DNA from 3 places in the Shewanella sp. Scap07 genome. Region 2 is predicted to be linked to each of the others. Evidence: predicted binding sites of a transcription regulator. Region 2 holds the regulator's gene; each other region holds the start of a gene.
What was found. The regulator NrdR, encoded in region 2, represses ribonucleotide reductase genes. The targets are predictions, from matches to a motif close to AAACACNANATNTNGTGTTT.
Positions count from the first base shown of each region.

Region 1: a site for NrdR is predicted at 2,970-2,989, ahead of nrdD (anaerobic ribonucleoside-triphosphate reductase). Genes of this name have one in related genera too.
Region 3: a site for NrdR is predicted at 2,816-2,835, ahead of nrdA (class 1a ribonucleoside-diphosphate reductase subunit alpha). Genes of this name have one in related genera too.

Region 1 covers NZ_CP041329.1:1,802,771-1,807,493, forward strand. The annotation lists gene FLM48_RS07900 (DEAD/DEAH box helicase) at 1-507, opposite strand, end outside; gene rssA (patatin-like phospholipase RssA) at 875-1,819, shown strand; gene FLM48_RS07910 (hypothetical protein) at 1,916-2,590, shown strand; gene nrdD (anaerobic ribonucleoside-triphosphate reductase) at 3,021-4,723, shown strand, end outside.
Region 2 covers NZ_CP041329.1:1,435,492-1,440,214, forward strand. The annotation lists gene glyA (serine hydroxymethyltransferase) at 186-1,442, shown strand; gene nrdR (transcriptional regulator NrdR) at 1,532-1,981, shown strand; gene ribD (bifunctional diaminohydroxyphosphoribosylaminopyrimidine deaminase/5-amino-6-(5-phosphoribosylamino)uracil reductase RibD) at 2,031-3,134, shown strand; gene FLM48_RS06310 (riboflavin synthase) at 3,147-3,818, shown strand; gene ribBA (bifunctional 3,4-dihydroxy-2-butanone-4-phosphate synthase/GTP cyclohydrolase II) at 3,907-4,723, shown strand, end outside.
Region 3 covers NZ_CP041329.1:2,469,571-2,474,293, forward strand. The annotation lists gene nrdB (class Ia ribonucleoside-diphosphate reductase subunit beta) at 1-331, opposite strand, end outside; gene nrdA (class 1a ribonucleoside-diphosphate reductase subunit alpha) at 397-2,685, opposite strand; gene FLM48_RS10750 (HAD family hydrolase) at 3,118-3,813, opposite strand; gene ubiG (bifunctional 2-polyprenyl-6-hydroxyphenol methylase/3-demethylubiquinol 3-O-methyltransferase UbiG) at 3,806-4,519, opposite strand.

The DNA of each region.
Region 1 (4,723 bases), 370 kb from region 2:
CTTAAGTTGCTCGGCAAAACCGAGATCAAGCATGCGGTCTGCTTCATCTAAAATCAGCAGTTCTAACCCATTAAGGTATAAGTGTTGCTGAGATAAGTGGTCGGCCAATCTGCCCGGGGTCGCGACAACAAAATGTGGGTCTCTCGCTAATCCTTTGGCTTGATCGTTAAAGTTCTCGCCGCCGAGAATCTTCATCGCTTTATACTGCGTATTGGCGACCAATAAACGCAACTGAGCATAGACTTGGTTGGCCAACTCTCGAGTCGGTAACAGGATGAGTACACGGGGATCGCGTTTGCTAAGGGCTTTAGTGCTGATCACGCGCTGCATTGCCGGCAGTAAAAACGCCAAGGTTTTACCTGAACCAGTTTTTGACGATGCCATTAGATCGCGTCCAGATAAACCAACTGGAATCGCTTTTGACTGGATCTCGGTGGGCTGATTGATCCCCATATGCTCAAGGCTAGTCAATAGGCGTTTATCAAGTGAAAATTCGGTAAATTGCAAAGGTGTACTCCAAAGTAAAGTCTGCCAACCACGGCTTTAATCGTGCGCTTTAGCGCTAATTTGATTGGTCCCAATTTGCTCAGCCAGCTAGTCAATAAGCGGGCGACAACGCATCAAGATAGTGATGTCTGTGTGGCGTTTTTATTGGGCAAGTCAGTTATTATACAGCGAGAGTGGCAATTGGGCTATCAACGCAAAGCATTCATTGGGATTATATTTGTGCATTTGCTTAGGTTTTAGCAAAATAATGACCATAAGCAAGGCGACTATTTTTGGTCACTGTGAGTCAATGGATCTCATTGCTCGCCAGAAATTGAGCTTAGCGTAGAGATAAAACGGGTTTTATGCCTGCATTAGGAGAGAGTGAATGGCAACGATTGGTATTGCCCTTGGTAGCGGCGCAGCGAAAGGTTGGGCGCATATTGGGGTGCTCAATGGTTTACAAAAATTGGGTATTGCCCCGGATAAAATTGCGGGTTGCTCAATAGGCGCGCTGGTAGGCGCGGCCTATGCAGAAGACCATTTAGCCGATTTGGAGCAATGGGTGCGCAGTTTTTCGAGTTGGGACGTGCTTGGCCTGCTCGATGTCAGTTGGCGTAAAGGTGGGCTGATTGGTGGTGAAAAAGTATTTGATGTCATGCAGAACAAAATCGGTGACTTAAGTATCGAGCAGATGAAGCGACCTTTTGCTGCCGTGGCCACCGACCTCTACTCTGGGCAAGAGATTTGGTTTCGCGAGGGCGATTTACGCCATGCCGTGCGGGCGTCATGCTCCATGCCGGGCATTTTACCACCGGTTAAAGTGGGTGAACGCTGGTTGGTTGACGGTGCGGTGGTCAACCCTGTTCCGGTGTCTGTGAGTCGAGCGATGGAAGTGGATATTGTCATTGCGGTCGATCTTAATGCGCAGCGTCGAACTCGCATGCAGGCGGTGCCGGTGTCCATGACCAGCAACAAGCCGACCAAGGCGGAATTGGTGCAAGCTGATGAGCATCAAGAGGGTGGGTTTATGGACTTGTTTGCCCGAGGCCGTGATTATATCACTGGATTAACCGATAAGTTCACCTTGTCTAAACATAATGCGCCAGGGATGTTAGCGGTCATGTCGCAATCGATGGATATTCTTGAGCAGCGACATAAACGCGTCAGATTAATGGGCGACCCACCAGATGTAATCATTACCCCAGATGTCAGTGATATTGGCACGATGGAGTTTCATCGCGCCGAAGAGGCAATTTTGGCCGGTGAACGCGCGGTTGAGCAGGTGGCACATTTGCTAGAAATGGCCATAGTGGATAAAAACGCCAGTTAACGTGCAAAAAAACAGCGGTTGGCTTTTCATAGCCCCAATTAGGCACGGTTCATGCTTGATTGGGGCTATACCATTTTAAAAGACAGCTTTTTGACGATGAATACAATTGGATCACTGGCAAATCAATTAACCACTCAGCCCGCTTTGGCTGAACAATATGGCTTAGCAACGCAAAAGCAACAAGCCGTTGATACCAAAGATAAGTTATCGCAAGGTAAGCCTGAACATGAGCAAGTCAGTGCCAATGATGCCAAGGTGTCTTTATCACCTCGAGCACAACGGGCACAGAAGATAGAAGCGATGGCACAAGATTTCTTCGCCAATGGCAGCTTCGATGCACAGCAACTTCCCAAACTGATCCAGCGTCTGCATCAAGATGGTATTTTGTCAGATGGTCAATTGAATCGTTTGTCACAAGCTGGTTTTGATATTCCTACGCCTGAAGCTAATCAAGCAGATTTAAAGCAGTTTATAGAGACGCAACGTAGCCAGTTAGGCGACGATGAGGGCGACCAGATAATGGGTCGATTACTTGACGATGCCCAAAGTGTGCTCAATCAGATGGACCAAGCTGGTAGTAAACAAACCAGCCAAACAGCAGCACGGGTATCCGCTCAATTATCAGTTTTCATCAATGCCGATGTTGATATGAGCGAGCAAGACCGTCAGCAATGGCAAACCATGCGGGGGGTAATGCAGCTAGCCAGTTCAATGGGTGAGAGTCAGCAAGATGTTGGCCAGCTAAAAAGTTACTTGGCTCTCGCGAGATAACCCGCTGTTTATGCCATAGTGATTGAGCGACTTCATCGCCATTGCACTCAACGCCAGTGGCGAGAAAAACCTAATTTCTCTCAGTTATCATCCCTGTTAATCAGCTTATCTGTTTGCTGCAATCGTGATATTGGTGACGATAATACAGGGTAGCCAACTGCTTCGCTTAAAATGTAGTTTTTTATCCACAGTTTTTACCAATGTTGTCCTGCATCTAGCTTGCTTGACCGGTATCGTCAAGCCACTATTTACTGTTAAGTGGCCTCGTTTGCAGTAATTTTTCGTAGTTAAAAACCATCCCCTAAACTATGATCTGGATCAATGTACTTATTCTCGGTTTGTAGCTTAATACGCAATATGTTGTGCCAAGTATAGTTTTAGACACTATATATGGTGTTTAAAAAGCTTCCAATTGAGGAGAACAATCGTAATGCCAGTAGTTATTAAGCGGGATGGGTACCGCACGCCATTTGACGAAACAAGGATTAGAGATGCTGTGATAGCTGCAGCGAACTCAGCAGGTATTGAAGATGATTGTTACGCACAGACCGTAGCGCAAACGGTTGCAGACTCACTACAAAACATCGAAGAAATTGATATTCATGATCTGCAGGATGCGGTAGAAAACCAATTAATGGAAGGGCCGTATAAGTCTCTTGCACGGGTGTATATTGAGTATCGTCACGATCGTGATAAACATCGTGAAAGCAACAGCCGTTTAAATCGTGAGATCCGCGGCCTTGTTGAGCAAAGCAATGCGGCGTTACTTAACGAGAATGCCAATAAAGATTCTAAAGTGATTCCAACCCAGCGTGATCTACTCGCGGGTATTGTGGCTAAACACTATGCCACTCGCCATATTTTGCCTAAAGCGGTGGTATCAGCTCATGAAGCCGGTGAGATCCATTACCATGATCTCGACTATGCGCCATTTTTCCCAATGTTTAACTGTATGCTAATTGACCTTAGCGGCATGTTGACCCAAGGGTTCAAAATGGGTAACGCGGAGATTGAAACACCTAAATCTATCTCTACGGCAACGGCTGTTACGGCGCAAATTATTGCTCAAGTGGCTAGCCACATATACGGTGGCACCACCATCAATCGCATCGATGAAGTGTTGGCGCCGTATGTAGCTAAAAGCTATGACAAGCACTACCAAATTGCATTGACTTGGGGCATTACTGACGCGAAAGCGTTTGCCACCCAGCAAACTGAGAAAGAGTGTCACGATGCGTTTCAGTCATTGGAATATGAGGTCAACACCTTACACACCGCCAATGGTCAAACGCCGTTTGTTACTTTTGGTTTCGGCCTAGGTACCTCTTGGGAGTCACGCCTTATTCAATCATCTATGATGAAGGTACGCATTACCGGTTTAGGTAAAAACCGTAAAACTGCCGTGTTCCCAAAACTGGTATTTGCGATTCGTGATGGCATTAATCATAAGCAAGGTGACTGCAACTACGATGTTAAACAGCTCGCGCTAAAATGTGCGTCACTGCGCATGTACCCAGACATTCTCAACTATGAACAAGTTGAAAAAGTCACCGGTTCATTTAAAACGCCAATGGGTTGCCGTAGCTTCCTAGGTACTTATGAGCAAGATGGTGAATTGGTACATGAAGGGCGTAACAATTTAGGTGTAGTGAGTTTGAACTTGCCGCGAGTTGCGCTAGAAGCGCAAGGTGATGAGCAGAAGTTCTTTGCCCTGTTGGATGAAAGACTTGCGACTGCAAAGCAAGCGCTCGACACCCGTATAGCGCGTTTAGAAGGCGTGAAAGCGCGTGTTGCACCGATTCTATACATGGAAGGGGCGTGCGGTGTACGCTTGCGTGCAGATGATGACATTTCTGATATTTTCAAAAATGGCCGCGCATCCATCTCTCTTGGCTATATTGGCCTGCATGAGACCATTAATGCGCTTTATGGTAATCAAACTCACGTTTATGACTGCGAGACTTTGCGCGCTAAAGCCATTGCCATTATTGAGCACATGAAAGCAGCGACACTGCGCTGGCGTGAACAAAGTGGTTATGCTTTCAGTTTGTATAGCACGCCAAGTGAAAACCTATGCAGCCGTTTCTGCAAGTTAGACACTAAAGTATTTGGTTTAGTCGACGGAGTAACTGA
Region 2 (4,723 bases):
ATTACGTGGATATTCGGTTTCGCTAAGGTATTCACCTGCTTAGAATTCGGCGTCATAAGATAAAAATGAATTTAGCTGCCGATTTAAATGCAAGTAATTTCATGTTGTAAGGTCTGGGATTGTGATCAATTGCACTGTAGAATACGCGCAACCCTACTTATAAGACTGTACAGCTGGAGTAACCAATGCTGAAAAAAGATATGAACATTGCGGACTATGATCCACAACTTTTTCAAGCGATTGAAGATGAAACTCGCCGTCAAGAAGAGCACATCGAACTTATCGCTTCAGAAAATTACACGAGTCCTCGTGTTCTAGAAGCCCAAGGTTCTCAGTTAACCAATAAATATGCGGAAGGTTATCCAGGCAAGCGTTACTACGGTGGTTGTGAGCACGTTGATATCGCAGAAGAGCTCGCTATTTCTCGCGCAAAAGAGCTGTTTGGTGCAACCTATGCCAACGTTCAACCGCATTCAGGTTCGCAAGCTAACTCAGCAGTATTTATGGCACTTCTTCAAGGCGGCGATACTGTTTTAGGTATGAGCCTTGCACATGGTGGTCACCTTACTCACGGTTCACATGTAAGCTTCTCAGGTAAGCTATATAACGCCGTTCAATACGGTATTGACGAAACGACGGGTAAGATTGATTACGCTGAAGTTGAGCGCCTAGCGGTTGAGCATAAGCCTAAGATGATTATCGCTGGTTTCAGCGCTTATTCAGGCATCATTGATTGGGGTAAATTCCGCGAAATAGCTGACAAAGTGGGTGCTTACCTATTTGTTGATATGGCACACGTTGCAGGTCTTGTTGCGGCTGGTATCTACCCGAACCCACTGCCACATGCACACGTTGTAACAACGACTACCCATAAAACACTAGCCGGTCCTCGTGGTGGTTTGATTCTATCTGCATCAAACGATGAAGATATTTACAAGAAACTTAACTCGGCAGTATTCCCAGGTGGCCAAGGTGGCCCATTGATGCACGTTATTGCTGCTAAAGCCGTGGCATTTAAAGAAGCATTAGACCCTGAGTTCACCGCATACCAAGAGCAAGTTGTTGTTAATGCACAAGCGATGGCAAAAACCTTTATTGAGCGTGGCTACGACGTCGTATCCGGCGGTACAGACAACCACCTGTTCTTGCTTGATCTGATCAGCAAAGACATCACAGGTAAAGATGCTGATGCTGCATTAGGTTTAGCAAACATCACTGTGAACAAAAACTCAGTACCAAATGACCCGCGTTCTCCATTTGTGACTTCGGGCCTACGTATTGGTTCACCTGCAATCACACGTCGTGGTTTCAAAGAAGCGCAAGCGGTTGAGTTAACACAGTGGATGTGTGATGTACTTGATGACATCAGCAACGAAGCGACCATTGAGCGTGTTAAGCAACAGGTGCTTGAATTGTGTGCTAAGTTCCCTGTTTATGGTTAACCTTAAAGGTTAAATCAGGTAAACTCCGATGGCCGCTAATATAGCGGCCATTTTTGATCTTAATGATCCATTATTTAGCAGGAGGCGCTATGCATTGTCCATTTTGCAGTGCTACAGATACCAAAGTGATTGACTCGCGGTTAGTTGCAGATGGCCACCAAGTTCGTCGTCGTCGAGAATGTGCGGAGTGTCATGAACGTTTTACCACCTTTGAAGGGGCTGAGCTGGTGATGCCCAGAGTGGTGAAACAGGACGGGAGTCGTCAGCCTTTTGATGAAGAAAAACTGCGTGGCGGTATGTTACGCGCGGTGGAGAAACGTCCGGTATCGATGGATCAGATTGAGCAAGCGCTAACCAAAATTAAGTCAACATTGCGGGCCACCGGTGAACGTGAAGTACGTTCCGAGATGATTGGTAATCTGATGATGGACCAGTTAGTGACCTTAGACAAAGTGGCTTATATTCGCTTTGCCTCTGTCTATCGTGCATTTGAAGATGTGTCGGAGTTTGGTGAAGCTATTGCTAAGCTACAAAAGTAGTCAATTTGCAAAAGGTGTTTGAGTGAACGGTTCAACATTTGACAGTGCCATGATGGCAAGAGCCATAAAACTTGCCCATAAAGGTCGCTATACGACTGCGCCCAATCCAAGTGTTGGCTGTGTTATCACCCAAGGTGAAACGGTCGTGGGTGAAGGGTTTCATATTCAAGCTGGCGGGCCCCATGCCGAGGTGCATGCGATTCGTGCTGCTGGCGATGCCACTCACGGTGCCACCGCTTATGTCACCTTGGAGCCTTGTAGTCATTATGGCCGCACACCTCCTTGCGCTAAGGGACTCATTGATGCCAAAGTGGCGCGGGTTGTGGTTGCTGTCACTGACCCAAATCCGCAAGTGTCAGGGCGGGGCATCACCATGTTACAGCAAGCAGGCATCCAAGTGGATGTTGGGCTGATGTCACAAGCCGCCGCAGCTATCAATCCAGGGTTTATGCAGCGTATGGCTACAGGTTTGCCAAGGGTCACGATTAAATTAGCGGCTAGCATTGACGGCAAAACGGCGCTGCAAAATGGCCAGTCTAAATGGATAACCGGGCCAAAGGCGCGCCAAGATGTTCAGCGCATGCGGGCGCGACATAGTGCTCTAATTACCGGTATTGAAACCGTTTTAGCAGACGACCCCTCATTGAATGTACGCCCGCAAGAGCTAGGCTATGTTAGTGAGCAAGTTGATAGTGCGCTGATTCGTCAGCCGGTACGTGTGATACTTGATAGCGGCGCTAGAGCGCGCCATAGCCTTAAATTGTTCTCGATAACCAGCCCAATTTTATTGGTGTCTTGCAGCGACTACCCGCAACAAGAAACAGACAATTGGCCAGCACATGTGAGTCATCTCAAATTAGCGGCGGTTGACGGTAGAGTCCCCTTAGACGCGCTGTTAGGCTATTTAGCTCAGTCACATAACGATGTCTTGGTTGAAGCTGGCGCAACGTTAGCCGGGGCTTTTGTGGACCAAGGGCTTGCCGATGAGTTGGTGCTGTATCAAGCACCGAAAATTATCGGTGCCAGCGGCCGAGATATGCTAAACCTAAAGGTGTTTAGCAGCATGGCGCAAATTCCAGATATTCAACTGGTTGACCAAGTTAAGGTCGGGGTTGATACGCGTTTTACATTTCAAATCGCTAAGCAGCGTTAAAAAGTAGGTCATATGTTTACTGGCATCATAGAATCCATCGGTACATTGAGAAAAATTGAACGTCGAGGTGAGGATATTCGCTTGACGGTATCGAGTGGCAAATTAGATTTAAGTGACGTAAAGCTTGGTGACAGTATTGCTACCAATGGGGTGTGCTTAACCGTTGTTGAGTGCCTAACTGATGGCTATGTCGCAGACATTTCGGCTGAAACGGTTAACTTAACTGGTTTTGGTCGTTATCAAGTTGGGCAAGCCGTCAATTTAGAAAAAGCGGTCACGCCGACCACACGTTTAGGCGGCCATATGGTCAGTGGACATGTTGACGGTATTGCCAGTGTGGACGATCGCATGTTGCGCGGTAAGGCGATTGAGTTTTGGCTTACCCCGCCTGCAGAATTAGCCAAGTACATTGCCCATAAAGGGTCGATTACCATTGATGGTGTCAGTTTAACGGTCAATGAGGTTGATGGCGCTCGGTTCCGCTTAACGATTGTGCCGCACACTGCTTCAGAAACCACACTGCTGAACCTGCAAGCCGGAGATAGCGTCAACATTGAAGTTGACCTGATTGCCCGTCACATTGAACGCTTAATGGGGCTTGGCGCACAGGAAAACGATGCTAACCATGGCACAGTATCAAATGTGACGATGGATTTACTGGCGCGCTCAGGGTTTATCAAATAATACACAAGCGTAAAACTACCGCTTAAAGTGGCCAAATTGGCAATTTGCGGATTTAATAAATTAATACAAGAAAATGAAAGGTCTTACCATGGCGCTACATAGCATAGAAGAGATCATTGAAGATATCCGTTTAGGTAAAATGGTTATCTTGATGGACGATGAAGATAGAGAAAATGAAGGCGATCTAATCATGGCGGCAGACCTTGTGACGCCTGAAGCGATTAACTTTATGGCGACTTTTGGTCGTGGTCTCATCTGTCAAACCATGACAAAAGCTCGTTGCCAACAGCTTAACTTACCTTTGATGGTGACCAACAATAATGCCCAGTTCTCGACTAACTTTACCGTGTCGATTGAAGCGGCAGAAGGGGTAACCACTGGTATTTCTGCTCAAGACCGAGCGGTGACAGTACAAGCGGCCGTTGCTAAAGATGCTAAGTCATCAGATATTGTGCAACCAGGGCATATATTTCCACTCATGGCCCAAGAAGGTGGCGTGCTAATTCGTGCAGGTCATACTGAAGCGGGCTGCGATCTTGCTCGCCTAGCTGGCCGGGAGCCTTCAGCGGTGATTGTTGAAATCCTCAACGATGATGGCACCATGGCAAGACGTCCAGACCTAGAGGTTTTTGCCGAAAAACACGGTTTGAAAATGGGCACCATTGCCGATTTAATTGAATATCGCAACACCAAAGAAACCACGGTTGTATGTGAAGCTAAATGTAAACTGCCCACTCGTTTTGGCCAGTTTGACATGATGACCTATCGCGACACGATAGATAACCAGCTGCATTATGTATTGGTTAATGGCGAAGTTAAGCCAGATGTCCTTGTGCGAGTGCATTTACAAAATACCTTTAATGACTTACTCCATTCAGAGCGCGATCAGCAACGTAGTTGGCCGC
Region 3 (4,723 bases), 1.0 Mb from region 2:
TCTCAATCCAAGTCTCTAGTTCCGGTAATGACACTAACGGCAAAAAAGCCACGTTAGGTGAACGACCTTGAATCGAGTCTAACAAGGTTTGGTACTTTAGGTTTGAGATGAAAATGTGCTTCTCATGCTCTGGTAGTGCATTGTAATCAATTTTGTCTTTGCTGACGTCAACTTCTTCTGGGCGCCAGAAAAAAGACAGCTGCTTTTCAATGAGCTTCTCAAACACTTCATACTTTTGCACATCGTAACGAGCAACATTGACAGGTTGGCCCATAAACATAGGCTCGAGTTGGGCATTATTAGGTGTTTGACAAAAAGTTGAATAGGCCATTTTTACTCTTCCATTCTATGGGGGCTAGGCCCCCACATTATTATCTAATTAACTAGGATACGGGCTTAAATTTTACACGCACCGCCGGCACAGCTATCGTCTTCTTTTTCTATGCTGGTAATGTCATCGTGCTTATCAGAAGCACCATCTCGAGTGTTGTGATAATAAAGCGTCTTCACACCGTATTTGTAGGCAAGCAATAAATCTTTTAATAGTGCTTGCATCGGTACTTTTTGACCTTCAAAACGCGTCGGGTCATAGTTTGTATTGGCCGAAATTGCTTGGTCGACAAACTTCTGCATTAACCCGACAAGTTGCAAGTAACCTTCGTTATTTGGCATTTGCCAAAGTAGCTCGTAGCTATACTGGTACTTTTCAAAATCAGGTACCACTTGCTTCAACTGACCATCTTTACTGGCTTTGACACTGATCAACCCGCGTGGCGGTTCAATACCATTGGTCGCATTCGAGATCTGAGAAGAGGTCTCTGACGGCATCAATGCTGAAAGGGTAGAGTTACGCAGACCATGTTGTTTGATCTCTTCACGTAGCGTGTCCCAATCCATATGCAGTGGTTCATCACAAATCTTATCCAAATCGCGCTTGTAAGTATCAATCGGTAAGATACCCTTAGCGTAATTGGTTTCGTGGAATGACGGGCAGGCGCCTTGTTCTTTAGCCAATTTCATAGACGCTTTCAATAGATAATATTGAATCGCTTCAAATGTTTTATGGGTAATATTGTTTGCAGAACCGTCAGAGTAACGCACACCTTCTTTAGCTAAGTAGTTAGCAAAGTTAATCACACCTATACCTAAGGTACGGCGATTCATCGATGCTTTGTGTGCTGCGGTAATAGGATAGTCTTGATAATCAAGCAAACTATCTAGCGAACGCACGGCTAAATCGGCCAATGGCTCTAGCTCATCTAGATTTTTGATAGCACCTAAGTTCAAGGCTGATAGCGTACATAGCGCGATTTCACCATCAGGATCGTTGATGTTGTTCAACGGCTTGGTAGGTAAGGCAATCTCTAAACAAAGATTCGATTGACGTACAGGTGCAACGCGTGAATCAAACGGACTATGTGTATTACAGTGATCCACGTTTTGAATATAAATACGACCGGTTGAGGCACGCTCTTGCATCATCAGTGAGAACAACTCTGATGCCTTTATCTGCTTTTTACGGATAGACTCATCGGCTTCATATTGCAAATACAGGCGTTCGAATTCTTGTTGATCTTCAAAGAACGCATCATACATACCAGGTACGTCTGATGGACTAAACAAACTAATGTGCTGGCCCTTAATCAAGCGCTGATACATTAACTTGTTAAGTTGTACACCATAATCAAGATGGCGAATACGGTTGTCGTCCACACCACGGTTGTTCTTAAGTACCAGCAGTGACTCGACTTCTAAATGCCACATAGGGTAGAAAAGGGTAGCTGCGCCACCACGTACACCGCCTTGCGAGCAGGATTTAACCGCTGTTTGAAAGTACTTGAAAAAAGGTAAGCAACCGGTGTGGAACGCTTCTCCGCCACGGATTGGGCTACCCAGTGCACGAATACGGCCAGCATTGACCCCAATACCTGCACGTTGTGATACGTACTTAACAATAGACGACGCAGTAGCGTTAATAGAATCTAAGCTGTCGCCACATTCAATCAATACACAAGAACTAAACTGGCGAGTGGGCGTACGAACGCCGGCCATGATTGGTGTTGGTAATGAAATCTTAAAGGTAGAGGTCGCGTCGTAAAAATCTTTAATGTACTTAAGGCGCGTCTCTTGTGGATATTTAGCAAATAGGCATGCCGCCACTAAAATATATAAAAACTGTGCGCTTTCATAAATTTCATGGGTTACGCGATTTTGAACTAGATATTTACCTTCTAGTTGTTTAACTGCTGCGTAAGAGAAGTTCATGTCACGCCAATGATCGATATAGCTATCTAACGTGTCTATCTCTTCGCGGCTATAGTCTTGCAATATATGTGCATCGTACTTGCCCATCTCAACCAAACCGACCACATGATCAAAAAGCTTAGGAGGCTCAAATTGGCCAAATGCTTTCTTGCGTAGGTGGAAAATCGCTAAACGTGCTGCTAGGAACTGATAATCTGGAGACTCTGGAGAGATCAGATCGGCAGCAGCCTTAATAATGGTCTCGTGAATGGCTTCGGTGGGGATGCCGTCAAAAAACTGTAGGTGCGAGCGTAATTCAACTTCTGAAACGGAGACATTGTTTAGACCTTTGGCTGCCCAAGTGATCACGCGATGGATCTTGTCTAAATCAATGGTTTCCCGCTCGCCACTACGTTTGGTGACTTTCATATTGCTGTTCATTAAAGATAGGCCTGTTTATATCGCTTAAAAAAGGAGCCTTGATTGGCCCTTCGTTTTTATATGAAAACAATCTTGCAACAAAAAAAGACGTTATTCACATCCGTGTTCTGTGGTGCGTTGATTGCTACCTACACACAATATATGGTGCTTTTAATTTTGTTAGGTACAAGATAGTGAGGTTGACGCCATAATGCAAGTACGAAATCAGGGGGTATCTTGTGGATAAGTTGAGGATAATGTGAAGAGTTAGTAACAGCTAACCTTTAAAGCTTGTTTTTCTATAGACTTAAACTTAATGGATGATTTTTGCGCGGCTAAACTTAATCAGCTAGATCGCAAGATCCTAGTATGGATCGTGCGATCGACTCGCTTGATGATACGGCGATTATTTGCGCGTGCCTGTGACAATATTGCCAATCAATAGTGCAAGGTTTAGCGACTTTGATTTATAGCATCAATGGTCTTAATGATTTCTTCTACTTGATTAAAATAGAAATGATGTGGCCATTGCGCTGCACTATCGGCATCTTTTATATAGCCCCAGCCTGCAACGCCACCAAGCATGTTCGTCACCTGAGCTGCTTCAAGATCTCTGAGTGCATCACCAAGATAAAGAATCTGCTGTGGCTCGATTGCCATTTGTTGTGCTGCCAGCAACATAGGCGCTGCGTGCGGTTTTGACAACGTGGTGGTATCACCACTGATTATGGTTGCCATTTTACTTGTTAGGCCGGTTTGGTCCATATAGGGGCGTGTGTAGCGTGCAGGTTTGTTTGTTACTAACCCGAAAGCGATATTACGATCGCTAAGTGCAGTTAATAGTGCCGCCATGCCAGTAAATAATTCCGCTTGCTGACCATTCACGCTGGCATAATGCTTCAATAAACTCTGGCGAACCTGTTCTAACTGCTCATCATTAAGACCTGTAGTTGAGGCTTTAACCAGAGCCAAACTACCATCTGAGGCAACGTGGCGCATCGCGTCAAGCGTCACGGCTTCATGGCCATGATCTTTTAATGCTAGGTTCAATGCAGCGACTAAATCGGCCGCTGTATCAGCCAATGTGCCGTCTAAATCAAACAGCACCGCCTTTATACTAGCCTGCGGGGGTAGCGGGAGTTTATTCATCTATCTTCTTAGTCGCTATCATGTAGTTGACATCTAAGCTGTCTGTGTATTTAAAAATATCAGTTAGCGGGTTGTAGGTGATACCGGTAGCATCAGTACACAATAAATCTGCATGGTCTGCCATCGCAATTAATTCAGCAGGTTTGATGTACTTGTTGTGGTCATGGGTGCCAACAGGCAACATTTTTAACAGGTATTCTGCGCCGATGACGGTTTCTATATAAGCACGGATGTTACGGTTAATGGTGCTGAAAAACACATAGCCGCCGGGTTTAACCATATCGGCACAGGCTTGGATGACAGAGCTTGGATTAGGCACATGCTCTAGCATCTCCATACAGGTAACGACATCGTAGGCTTGGCGATGTTGATCTCGGTGGGCTTCGGCGGTCGATTGGATATAGTTAATAGTGACTTGTGATTCAAGGGCATGGAGCTTAGCCACTTCCAGTGGTTCTTCACCCATATCGAGCCCATCAACTTGTGCACCTATTCGCGCCATGCTTTCTGATAGAATTCCGCCACCACAGCCAACGTCGATAACTTTTTTGCCAAATAGACCACCGACAGTTTGGTCGATGTAATTAAGGCGCAATGGGTTTAACTTATGTAACGGCTTAAATTCGCCATTTAAATCCCACCATGTAGCGGCCATTTTTTCGAATTTAGCGATCTCTTGCGGATCAACATTTTGGTTATCTACCACGTGCGCACCTTAATTAAGCGAAATAGTCTTAACGGCATTATACCGATACCGAGAATATTGCCTAGCAACAAAGTGACGCCAATTGACGATTATCTAAACAGTTGAACACTAGTTGCTAGCGTTTTGATTTGGGTCAACCTTTTTGCTGGCTAGCAGTTATTTTTAGGGAAATTTCAATAGGGTCTAGCACCAATAAATAACTGT